Regions from separate parts of the Blautia sp. DFI.6.71 genome, predicted to be linked through region 2. Evidence: riboswitches for the same ligand, from Rfam matches in the RefSeq annotation. Region 2 holds a riboswitch; each other region holds the start of a gene.

Region 1 (3,186 bases), on a different contig from region 2:
ACAACATACCTAAAGGTACAGAAATAACCAGCATAAGGATCATGGCCATTAATGTAAGTTTCAAAGTCGGCCATAATCTGGCTGCAAGAAGTTCTGTAACTGGTTTATTTAAGCTGTATGATTTGCCAAAGTCACCTTTCAGACAGTTCTTAAGCCATCTGGTATACTGCACCAGAAACGGATCATTCAGACCAAGTTCCTCGCGTGTCTCCTGAACCATTTCTTCAGTAGGCATTACACCGGTTGCCGTGTACATGTTTCGTACAGGGTCACCTGGTGACATAAAGGTCAGTGCAAATGTAATAAAGCTGATACCGATCAATACGATCACAATCTGTAATAAACGCTTGATTATTTGCTTTTTACTCAAAAAAGACACCTCTTTTTATTTCTGTTTGTAACTATTCAGTAACTTCACAATTCGCAGACTTTTCTTATTCTGCAGGAGTAATTTCTGTTGACAGCCAGTAGTAATCTGCTGTATGGATATGTGCAGAACCAACTTTCTTACTGTAGATCATAGATGAGTTGTAGTATCCATCAATCAGAACCGCTGCATCATCTACCAGAATCTGCTGCATCTGGAAGATCAGATCTTTTCTCTTTTCCGGATCCATTTCACCTTTTAATTCTTCATATAACTTGTCATAGTCCGGGTTGGAGTATGCGCAGTAGCTGGTATCAGTTGCCCAGTTAGCCATATATGCCAGAGGATCTCCGGTACCAACAGTGATCCAGTTATTGTTATTAAGGTCATAATCCAGTGCTGCAAGTTTACTCCACTGATCATCTGAGCTTCCGTATTCAGGAACAACACCAATACCGATTTCTGCAAGATACTGTGCCTGAGCATCTGCAAAGTCATTCAGAAGACGGTTTTCATAAGAAATATATCTGAGGTTGATATTCTGACCATCCAGTTCACGGATTCCATCTCCGTCTGTATCAACGATTCCTGCATCATCCAGAATCTGTTTTGCTTTTTCCGGATCATAGGTATATGGATTTTCCAGTTTGTCATAGTCATAGTTCAGAGTAGAAGGCAGTACGGAGAATCCTGGTGTATAAAGTCCACCGATTGTTCTGGAATTACAGATTGTATCATTATCAATTGCCATCAGGATTGCCTGACGAAGTGTTTTGTTTCCAAGAACACCGTCAAAGTTCATCCATGCAAATCCACAACGTACACCTGATGCGATATCAACAGTATAGTCATCGTTATCCTGGAAGTCCTGAATATCTGCTACGTTTGTAATGTTCTCAACCAGGTCTACCTGACCGCTCTGAAGTGCCATTGTTTTTGCGGAGTTATCTCCCATGAACAGCAGATTGACTTTATCGTATGGGACATCTTCACGATAATACTCATTTGCAGCTAATGTATAACCAACACCTACACCATTGAATTCTTCAATCTTGTATGGACCTGTTCCAATAATTCCGTTATCATAGTTTTCAATATGTTCTACATCTGTAATTCCCATTGTTGGATGGCAGAGCTGTCCTACAAGGTTTGCATATGGTTTGCTTGTTTTGATGTTAATTGTATTTGCATCATCATCTACAGTAACTTCTGCTTCAAATTCCAGATATTTCTCCGGTTTGGCAGATCCGGAAGGTCCTACCTCTTTCATGTGATCAAAATACTCTTTTACCTTTGTCGGAGTTAAATCACATCCGTCAGAGAATTTAATTCCGTCTTTCAGCTTGATCGTCCATTCTGTATGCTCGTCATTTACTTCATAACTCTCAGCAAGCCACGGGATAACTTCCATATTGTCATCGAATTTAAATAATGCTTCAGCAATACCATATCTCATAGCATTCCATCCACCGTTTTCATCATTTGCACTGTTTACACATCCATCTGTGTACATCTGACATCCGAAGTTTAAAACCTTCTCATCACCTTTCGCCTGTACAGTAACTCCCATTGATAACGCAACTGTTGTTGCTGCTGCTAACACAAGTAATTCTCTTTTTGTTTTTTTCATCCTTTACTTCCTTTCTTTTTTTGTTTCTTCGTTGTTTTTCTTCCTTCTCATACTGTCCATTCCTATGATTTTGAGCGAAAAAAAGACAGATGCTCCCGCATCCGTCACGAAATCTTACCGTTAAAGAATCAAACATATATATATGCAACACATGAAGTTGTAACTCTTAATCAGGATTTCTCGTCGTCCGCAAGAATCTCTTTTACTAGAAATAAGCAGGTCTCCTGACTTAAGCCTATATACTTTCAGCACCTTCCCAGAAAATATCTTCCAGTGGTATGCAGCTGAAAAACAACTATCACAGTGACGGGATCGTACCGGATTTACACCGGTTTCCCTTTTAATCAGACCAGCAGGACGCTTCTGCTGGTCTGAACTTATCTCTAAAATCATCAAATGGCCGTATGAATACTTCTTTATCATAACATACTATCATGCATACGTCAATTATTTCAGACTTTTATTTTCTATCTATTTTTCCGTAAATTTCTGGAATTCTTCAAAATTTGTTTCCGGTGTATAGGATTTCAGAACTCCCATCATGTCCTCTACACTATATGTATTATCATACATTCCAATAGATAACACATACTGCTTATTAAACTCATCTACTGAATCCGCTGTCCAAAATGACTGCTGCAGCCGGAAAGCACTTCCATCTTCACGGTAATCTTCTGCAAAGCCTTCCAGAGCATTCTTCATAGCAACAAATGATGGTGCAACGATAGCACCATATTTTCCTACAAGATAGTCGATTCTTTCCTTGCCGTTATATCCCTTCTTGTTAAACATTTCGTATGTATCTTCTGTAAAACAATCAATTGACCCCAACAATACATCTGTACTGTTCTCTTCTTCATAAGCATCAATTACCTTGATAAAATCACTTGCGCTCACTACACTCAGAATAACATTATACTCTCCTGTATTCAGCGGAGCAGCCAGCTTTTCATCCAGATGATCTTTTGGATAACCCGGAACCAGAGTAATCTTAATATCACTGCCTGTTTCAATTTCTTCCGTATCCTGCGTATTCACCAGTTCTTCTACAGACTTCTCATATGACAGACCATATGCTTCCTGAAGCTTATTCAGAATACCTATCGTTCTCAGACGATGCATCTCATTACCGATGGCAGATCCTCCACATGCTATTATGTAATGATTCTGATTATTCTGATCCTCTGAA
Region 2 (3,186 bases):
CTGGCGCATGTGATCAATCCTTCACAGAGCTGTATTTATCAGAATCTTGGTTTGCATATTGGAGTCCATGAGGGAGAAGACCACACAGGAGAAGCAATCGGAATGATTCGTTTTACCCCATGGGAAGCAGTGGTTGTAGCTGCTGATATTGCAGTGAAAAGTGCAAATGTGGAGATTGGTTTCATGGATCGCTTCAGCGGATCATTGATCCTTACGGGAGGTCTGACGGAAGTTCAGACTGCAGTGGAAGAAGTGGTGAAATTTTTTAGAGAGGTGCTTGGCTTTAAGACTTGTGCAGTTCACAAAAGTTAAAACATACGAAAAGTCAGTTATTCTGTATCGATGGTGCTTATGTAACTGCCGGAATAGCTGAGAGAAGTGAAAGGGACAGACATTAAATATGAAGAAAATATTTCTGATGGGCAGAAGTGAAGCAGGTAAGACTTCATTAACGCAGGCATTAAAAGGCGAAAAACTTCATTATGTAAAAACGCAGTATACGAATACGGATGATGATACCATTGATTCTCCGGGAGAGTATGCAGAGTCCAAGCATTTCAGCGTAGGGCTGGCCTGTTTTTCTTTTGAAGCAGATGTGGTGGCAATGGTACAGTCAGCAGATGAACCTTTCAGTTTGTTTGGCTATGGCAGTAATGCATTTATTCTGAGACCACTGATAGGAATCATTACGAAAATAGATTCTCCTTATGCGAATGTTCCAATGGTGCGTCAGTGGATGCTGAATGCAGGATGTGAAAGAATTTTTCTGGTAAACAATGTGACCGGAGAGGGGATTGATGAGCTGAGAGCGTTTTTGAATGAGGATGTTCCAAAGCTGAGTCTGGAAGAAGCAAAATTCAGACAGAGTCTTGGTCTGAATGAATGGGATCCGCTGCCGGAAGGTGTGGAATATTGAAAAATATATTGATAAATAGTTGACAAGCTTGTTGCAGGGTGTTATTATAATGACAGTATAATTCCATACAGAACATATTAAGTGCTGATACTGTGAGAAAGAGCAGTACAGAAAGAGGGAATCAGGTGAGAAACCTGAGCGATCCGGTCACTGTAACAGAGGAGCAAATCTCAGAATGTCCATTGTGCCATAGCATGAGAAGGAGAGAGGAGCGATGAGCCTGGAGCCAGGAAACCTGCTTGGTATGGCGAGGTTAAACTTCCGTGTAAAGTGTAACAACCAACTCCGTTGAATCCGCAGCTTCGGAGTGTTGTCTGCTTTTATCTGAAGGCAGACATTTTTTATGGAATGCGCCTGTTCTTTATGAATTATACATGATTAAATGGCAGGCGATACTACTTCGGATTTATTCGTTCCCTCCGCGCACTCATGAACGGATTTTTTTCTACCCCGGGGTAGCATCGCTCCCTCTTATTAATTTTAAATGTATGATCTGTGAAAAATACTGTAATGAATTTTCAATGCTTTGTTATGTGAAGAGAAATTGATAATTTATTAGAGTATTTTTTTTATTTCGTCCTCTGATGGGTGGGATTGATGGAGAATGAGAAAACGGAATTATTCTGGAAAGATAAAAACTTGCAACAGGAGAGGAGAGGTAGCAATGGAGAAACCTTATTGGGAAGGGAAAGAATATTCTTATTTCAGCCATAAGAAATGTGAATTTTTTCCGTGTCATAAGAATGCAGATCCGGATGATTTTAACTGTCTGTTTTGTTATTGCCCGCTATATGCCCTGGGTGAGAAATGCGGTGGGAATTTCCGGTATACGGAAAAGGGAATTAAAGACTGCACAAACTGTATGCTTCCGCATAAGCGAAAAAACTATGGGTATGTCACAGGAAAATACCAGGAACTGGCTGATATGATGAAAAGAGCAAAGGAAAGTATCAGCAAATAAGAGGAGAATGCGTTGCTGCTTAGAACGGAGTGAACAGTAACAATGTGTCAGATTAGCACAAATAAGAAAGAACGATTTTCATTGTAATACAATGCTTGTTCTGCTAGAATAAGGATAGCAAAAGAGAAGAGTCTGTAAGATTTTCAAGTCTGTTCTGAGTTAGTATATAAAGCATTTCACACACATTTTTCACACTTTTCACATGCACAGAAGAAAATGCATCACAGGCATTTGACGTCTTTTCCTGGCGACATTTTCTTGTCGGCAGAGCTCTGCATTTCTACATAGAGCCGTCGGAAAACAGGGAAAATTCACTGTTTTCCGACGGTTTTTGTCATTGATCATGGTTGAAAAACAAAAAAGATACTGATATAATGATATTATATTTATGTAAGGGAGTTAACTACTACATGAAAAAAAGAAATACAGCGATACGCGCATTGTCAGTTTTTCTGGCTTATTCAATGGTTTGTACATCGGTACCCGCTGCGGGTCAGGAAATGTTTGGATCCGGAGTCAACAGGGAGACAGAAGAAAATACATCAGATCTGAAAGAATTTCAAAGTTCACAGGCAGATGAATTTGGAACAGATACGGGATCGGATGCAGAATTGTTCGGAAGCGATGATGCAAAACAGGAGTTTCAGGATGGAGAAAACTCAGAAGAGGGTACAGACGGAATCAGGTATATTAAGGGTCGTCCGTTGACAGAAGAGGAAAGAAAGGAAGAACTGGAACCCTTTAAAAATTTAAAACCTTTGGATCCGGGAATTGAAGTGGAGAGTGATCTGACATCAGTTTATGCTGCATATGGAAACAGGGAGGCTGCATTTCCATCTTCCTATGATGCCAGAAAGGAAGGATTAGTTACGCCCGTAAAGAATCAGAATCCATTTGGAACCTGCTGGGCTTTTGGTATGGCAGCAATCATGGAGACTTCGCTTCTGGCACAGAACAAAGGAACCTACGATCTGTCAGAAGAACATTTATCATATTTTTTCTCCAACAGACAGAATGATCCTCTTGGAAATACCCCCGATGATAAGAATTATGTACTGGGAAATTATCATGTAATAGGAGGTAATGATCACCTGGCGGCTATTTATCTCAGTACATGGTCGGGAATGACTACAGAGGCCGATGTACCATTTCCTACGGATTCTTCGCATCAGCAGGATCTGACTGTACAGATTCCGGGAAGTAAGGCTTATAATTCAGCGGCATATCTGAAAAATGCATCTGTTTCCAAATACAGTGAGGAACGTATGAAGGAAATGTTGCTGAATGACCATGCAGTATCCATTATGCT
Region 3 (3,186 bases), on a different contig from region 2:
AAGAAGAGTACGAAAAACTGGATCAGCAATACCTTATTAAGATCCGGAAAGAAGCTTATGGATACAGGTGTCTGACAAACCAGAAACAATTTTATATGGAAAATTATCCAGATGTTGTAATTGAGAATGGAAAGATTGATGATCTGGTAGTGATGATGGAGGAACAGGTATGAAGGGATTATTTGTAAAGGATATAGAACTGATGAAACAGCAGAAACAGTATTTTATCCTGGTTATTGTAATGGGAGTCATCCTGAATCTGGCAGGAAGTGGGAGCGTCAGTTTTGCTATAGGATATTTTACGTTTGTCACAGCAATTTTTGCCATTACGACTATAAGTTATGATGAGTTTGATAATGGTCTTGCATTTCTTATGACCTTGCCGGTTACCAGAAAACAGTATGTGGCGGAGAAATATCTGCTGGGAGCAGGGCTTACGGCTGCAGCGTGGGGAATTGAAGCAATAACGGGAGTGATCTGTAAAGGTGTGGCAGAGCTTCAGGGGTGCCTGAGTGAGAAAATTATTGGCACTCTGATATACATTCCACTGGCGCTTCTTATGTTGTCAGTATCGCTCCCGCTTGTAATACATTTTGGAGCAGAAAAAGGACGTTATATTGCAATGGTCATGTGGGCTATTATAATTGCCGTAGTTTATGCTCTGATAAAAACAATGGGACTTTCAGCAGACGCAGTCGATGCATGGCTGAATGGACTGAACCGGGGAATGGTATTGGCTGGAGTTGTATTGTTTACAGTAATTGTATATATGGGGTCTTTTGGGATTGGTGTCCGGCTTATGGAGAAGAAAGAATTCTGATGTGTCTCGAATATGGTTGTAATTATAAAAGCAGTGTGCTAGAATTGTATCAGCGTAATTGAATAAGCTGTTAAGTGAACATTATCATATGCAGATTTTGTGTATGGTAATGTGAGAGGGAATCAGGTGAAATGCCTGAACGGTTGCGGCCACTGTATACAGAAAAAAAGCGGGATTGTAATATGTCATTGCATAAATATGTGAGAAGGCGGAATCCGGCTGCCAGAGAGTATCTGGAAATATTTCTGATACAACATTCATGAACTGCTGAAGCATGGATGTTGTATCAGTTTTTATTTTGTGGAAACTTTCTGTGAACTGTGAGTCAGGAAACCTGCCTGACAGCGTAAAGAAGGAGCTTCCGTAAAAAGTATCCGTTATTCTTATCACTTCTATTTTACTTTTTCTGAAGTCCCATCTTTTCGGTTACACGAACAGATAAATAACATATACGAAAAGAGAGGAAGTCAAATGAAAAACAGGTATTTATCCACAAGAATCATGGCAATTATGATGGCAGCAGCTATGGCAGTTTCCGCAGCTCCGGCAGCTTTTGCAGCAGAGAGAGCAGACTCTGAGACAATCAAAGAGGACAATCAGCCGGCAGCAGATGCAGACTCTGATACACAGGAAGATGCAGACGCACAGGATTCAGCAGATGCAGATAAGACAGCAGACGCAGAAGGTACAAAGACAGAATATCCTCTGACCATCACAACCTATGATTATGATGGAAATGAAATCGAAACAACCTATGAAAAGGCACCGGAGAAAGTTCTTGCTGTATATCAGGGAAGCATTGAAACCATGCTTGCACTTGGCCTGGAAGACCGTCTGGTAGCTACTGCAGGTCTTGACAATGAAGTTCCGGATGAACTTAAAGATGCATTTTCAAAAACAAATTATCTTGATGAATTTACCCCATCCCTTGAGACTGTAACGATGTTGGAGCCAGACATGATCTTATCCTGGAGCTCCCTGTTTTCTGATAAAAATCTCGGAAATGTAACAGACTGGATCGACAAAGGCTGCAACACTTATTACAACACAAACACACGCCCTGACGGAGACAGAACTCTGGAAAATGAATTTACAGACATCTTAAATCTTGGAAAGATTTTTGATGTACAGGACAAAGCACAGGCAATCGTAGATGATGCACAGGCAGTGATCGATAAAACTCTTACAGCAACAGCAGATGTAGAAGAGAAACCAAGCGTAATGGTTCTGGAACCTCTTGGAGAAGATATCACAAACTATGGTGCAAAGAGCCTTGGTGGAGATATGGTAACACAACTGGGTGCGACTCTGGCAAACCCGGATGCTTCTACAGCAGGAAAAGAAGATATCATTGCAGCAAACCCTGATGTGATTTTTGTTGTATACATGCCATATGCAGGTGATGATCCGGAAACTGTAAAAGAAAGCCAGCTTGCCGTTATCAAGGATGACGAAGCACTTCAGAGCCTTGACGCTGTAAAGAACGGTCGTGTTTATCCGATCATGCTCAGTGAAATGTACGCAAGTGCAACACGTACACAGGATGGTATTGAAACTTTCGCAAAAGGATTATATCCGGATGTGAATCTTGACTGATTGAGGACATAACAGTGAAAGAACAGGTTTCACAGACAAAAAAAGGCAGTGTGCTCAGGACATCCATGTATGTGGCAGTTCTTATCGGGCTTGCGGCATTTTTGATTTTTTCCATTCTGGCAGCGATCACTTTTGGAAATGCAGATCTGTCACTGAAAGATGTATACAGTGTCATTGCGTATAAATTGTTTCATATCAAAAGCCTGTCCGCCTATGCAGAAGGCGCAGTTCACGATGTTGTGTGGCTCATTCGACTGCCCAGAGTCCTGCTGGCTCTGGCAGTTGGAATGGCTCTTTCCGTCTGTGGCGTAGTTATGCAGGCGATTGTCCAGAACCCACTGGCAGATCCGTATGTACTTGGTATTTCCTCCGGTGCATCCTTTGGTGCAACACTGGCGATCATGCTTGGAGTTGGTGGATTTCTCGGTGGAAACTCAGTTGGTGTTACTGCATTTATTGGTGCAATGGTCACTTCTTTTGCAGTCATTGCTATTGCAAACATGGGCGGAAAAGCTACTTCTGCCAAACTGATCCTTGCCGGAATGGCTGTCAGTGCGGTATGTTCTGCTTTTTCCAATTTTGTTATCTATATCACCAACGACAAAAATGCAGCAACAGAAGTAATGAAGTGGACGATGGGAAGCCTTGCAGGCGCAAGCTGGAGCAGAGCAGGTGTGATGTTTCCGGTTACATTGATCTGTGTGATTATTTTCTGGACGCAATATCGTAATCTGAATCTGATGCTGTTAGGAGATGATGTATCGATCACA
Region 4 (3,186 bases), on a different contig from region 2:
CAGTATTTTATGGAATTGCTATGACTTTTTTTTTCTTATCATATAATATATCTGCCCGGAAACTTTTGCAAGTTCTCCGGGCAGTTTATCTTGTTTGAACAATATTTTTTATTCAGCGTCAGCCTCTGCAGTATCAGCTGTTGTCTCAGCTGCGTCATCTGCCTGTGCATCGTCTGCACTGTCATCTGTTGCTTTGGCATCAGTATCTTCTGCTGCTGCATCGTCAGATGCTCCAAGAGAATCAATTGCTGCTTTTGTATGAGCCACATACAGATCTTCTACTGCTGCGATTCTTCCAAGACCTGCGATCTGACAGTCAACACTGTCGAAATCACCGGATGCCTCAAACTGAGATTTCCAGGAATCTGCATCATCACCAGCCATATCATTGTTAGCGTGGTCTCCGGCAACAACCATCAGAGGACGAAGGATCACATTCTTGAATCCTGCTTCTTTTACTTTCTCGATAACCTTGTCACATGCTGTGTCTTCCGGTTCTCCCTCTACAGTTCCGATGAAAGCGTTTGTGAATCCAAGATCATCCATCTGTGTCTGCATCTGGTCATAGGTTACGTTAGCTGTATGGGATGTACCATGTCCCATGAATACAAATGCTGTGCCTGCATCTGCTGCTGCTTTCATATCATCAAATCCAGCTTCCTTGCAAGCTTCATCTGTGATTGCCTGAGCAACTGCTTTCTTGTCATCATTGATCACTGTAGCGTCATCACCAACTTCACCGAGCATTGGCTCTGCAATTGCAACAGATTCAAATTTGTCTTTGTATCCATCAATTGCCTCTGTCATTTCATCATATTCTGCACCATGCATCAGATGTGTCGGCTGTACAACAAGATTCTTAACACCGTTAGCTACTGCACGGTCAAGAGCCTGCTGCATATTATCGATTACTTCATCATCTCTTGCCTGTACATGGTTGATGATGATCTGTGCTGTAAATGCACGTCTTACTGACCAGTCCGGATATGCTTTTGCAAGGGCATCCTCGATTCCTTTGATATCCTCTGCACGGCTGTCGTTGAAGGATGTACCAAAACTTACTACAAGAAGTTCATTCTCACCAATCTCATCCTGGTTACGAGGATCATCTTTGGAAGCATCACCTGTGTCACGTCCAAAGTATTCAGGGCTTGCTTCTTCGCCTGTTACCAGTTCTTTCTGAGCATCTGTAAGTTTGTCCCATGCTTCTTTTGCTGCTTTGCAGTCTTCGTCAGTTGTGTCTGTTCTTTCCTGAACATAAATCTTATCGATCAGGGCACCAACTTCGTCTGCGGCTTTCTGATCATCATCAGAAGCTTCTGTTGTATCATCAGATGCTTCCTCTGTATCTGCTGCATCTGCATCGTCTGCAGCTGCTTCTGTGTCATCTGCAGCCTCTTCTGTTGCTGCATCATCAGATGCAAAAGCAACTGTACCTGTTGCTGCTGTCATGGAACAAGTCATGGATACTGCCAGTAATAAGGCTAACATGGATTTTCTTTTCATTTCGTTTTTCCTCTTTTATTTCTCGTATTTCCGGACAATTGTATGCACAAAAAAGGCAACTGCATATTCTGCAGCTACCGCTTTCCCATAAATACATGGTTTATATGTACCAGATATATCTGTAATTTCCGATTCTGTCTGATTCATTTAATAAAAGAGCTATGTATCGTTATGAGAATACAGGTTCTGTATACCGCAGACCTTAAATTCTACGCCAAGGCAGTTCTCCTGACTTCGATCATCGCTGTTTCTCCCTTCCCGGTTTCCCAGTGGTTTCTGAAAAGCAGCTCCCATACACAGTGACGGTATCGCTCCGGATTCTCACCGGATTCTCTTTTGCGCATCAAGCGCGATGCAACCTTTGCGTTATAACATTGCACATATTTAATTCGGATATTCTTTTTTTATCACATTTTACCAAAAATGTCAATACAATTCATGTATATTTTCCTTTAATGTTTGGCATTAGTTACTGTTCACTCCGTTCTCAGCAACACGCTTCGCGATGCAGGAAATATGAACCTCCTTGTGCAATGCCCAAGGAGTATCGTTTGCTTCGCAAACTTAATTTATGCTAATCGCATAAATTCGCGCGGTATGTCTCGGGTTTTCTGTGGCCTTCGCTCACAAAAAACACCTCGCGGGATATTACCAGTGAACAGTAACGGCATTATTAAAAAACTATCGATTCTCTTACCACTATCCCGTTATATTATCGCGTTATTCATTACACTTCTGTCAGGGTTTTGAAAAAACAGGTTCTGTTTCCGGTATGGCAGGCTGCACCGATCTGCTCTACTTTAGCAAGGATCGTATCATTGTCGCAATCCAGTGTAAGGGATTTTACAAACTGAAGATGTCCGGATGTGAGTCCCTTCGTCCAGAGTTCATTGCGGCTTCTGCTCCAGTAAGTCATTTTACCTGTTTCAAGAGTGGTATTAAATGCTTCTTCATTCATATACGCCAGCATCAGCACTTCGTTTGTCTGATAATCCTGGGCTATAACAGGTACCATTCCATCACTGTTTAATTTAAAATCAGACCATGCGATGCTGCTTTTTAAATTCACTGTATTTTCCATTTTCTGTCTCCATCTAATTTATTGATTGCCATAAATCATTTCGTAAATTTTCAAATTTTACAAACTGCCCTTGGTAGACAGAACATCTGTGATCCTTGGATCATAGGATGTGGCTGCGTCCAGTGCTTTGGCAAAACTTTTGAACATTGCTTCTGCTACATGGTGATTATTCCCACCTGCCAGAACCCTGATATGAAGATTCATGCCACAGGCATAGGAAATGGCATAGAAGAACTCTTTTACCATTTCCGTGGACATGTCACCAATCCTGTCTGTGGTAAACTCTGCATCCCATACAAAGTAAGGTCTTCCGGACAGATCAATCGCACAGAGCACCAGGGATTCATCCATGGGAAGGATGCAGCTTCCATAGCGCTTAATCCCCTTTTTGTCACCAATTGCTTCTTTTAATGCAGTTCCCAGAACAATTCCTGTATCCTCGATGGTGTGATGGTCATCCACCTGAAGATCACCATGGACTCTGACACTGAGATCAAAGAGCCCATGACGGGTAAATCCATCCAGCATATGGTTAAAAAATCCCACACCTGTCTCAATATCAGAATATCCGGTTCCATCCAGATTTATTTTTAATTTGA

The links. A riboswitch is a leader RNA that binds a small molecule or an ion and turns the genes downstream of it on or off. The one in region 2 is predicted to bind cobalamin.
Region 1: another riboswitch for cobalamin. It lies ahead of LJE12_RS03320 (ABC transporter substrate-binding protein); the one in region 2 lies ahead of LJE12_RS12110 (cysteine-rich small domain-containing protein).
Region 3: another riboswitch for cobalamin. It lies ahead of LJE12_RS10075 (ABC transporter substrate-binding protein); the one in region 2 lies ahead of LJE12_RS12110 (cysteine-rich small domain-containing protein).
Region 4: another riboswitch for cobalamin. It lies ahead of LJE12_RS02605 (sirohydrochlorin cobaltochelatase); the one in region 2 lies ahead of LJE12_RS12110 (cysteine-rich small domain-containing protein).

Annotation. Positions count from the first base shown of each region.
Region 1 covers NZ_JAJDMJ010000003.1:130,111-133,296, forward strand. The annotation lists gene nikB (nickel ABC transporter permease) at 1-379, opposite strand, end outside; gene LJE12_RS03320 (ABC transporter substrate-binding protein) at 435-1,997, opposite strand; cobalamin riboswitch at 2,195-2,393, opposite strand; gene LJE12_RS03325 (hypothetical protein) at 2,469-3,186, opposite strand, start outside.
Region 2 covers NZ_JAJDMJ010000027.1:32,585-35,770, reverse strand. The annotation lists gene LJE12_RS12120 (BMC domain-containing protein) at 1-312, shown strand, start outside; gene LJE12_RS12115 (EutP/PduV family microcompartment system protein) at 401-916, shown strand; cobalamin riboswitch at 979-1,173, shown strand; gene LJE12_RS12110 (cysteine-rich small domain-containing protein) at 1,581-1,877, shown strand; gene LJE12_RS12105 (C1 family peptidase) at 2,288-3,186, shown strand, end outside.
Region 3 covers NZ_JAJDMJ010000020.1:1,254-4,439, reverse strand. The annotation lists gene LJE12_RS10085 (ABC transporter ATP-binding protein) at 1-173, shown strand, start outside; gene LJE12_RS10080 (ABC-2 transporter permease) at 170-820, shown strand; cobalamin riboswitch at 908-1,176, shown strand; gene LJE12_RS10075 (ABC transporter substrate-binding protein) at 1,292-2,416, shown strand; gene LJE12_RS10070 (FecCD family ABC transporter permease) at 2,431-3,186, shown strand, end outside.
Region 4 covers NZ_JAJDMJ010000002.1:195,753-198,938, forward strand. The annotation lists gene LJE12_RS02605 (sirohydrochlorin cobaltochelatase) at 109-1,506, opposite strand; cobalamin riboswitch at 1,708-1,884, opposite strand; partial or broken gene hisI (phosphoribosyl-AMP cyclohydrolase) at 2,240-2,566, opposite strand; gene hisB (imidazoleglycerol-phosphate dehydratase HisB) at 2,645-3,186, opposite strand, start outside.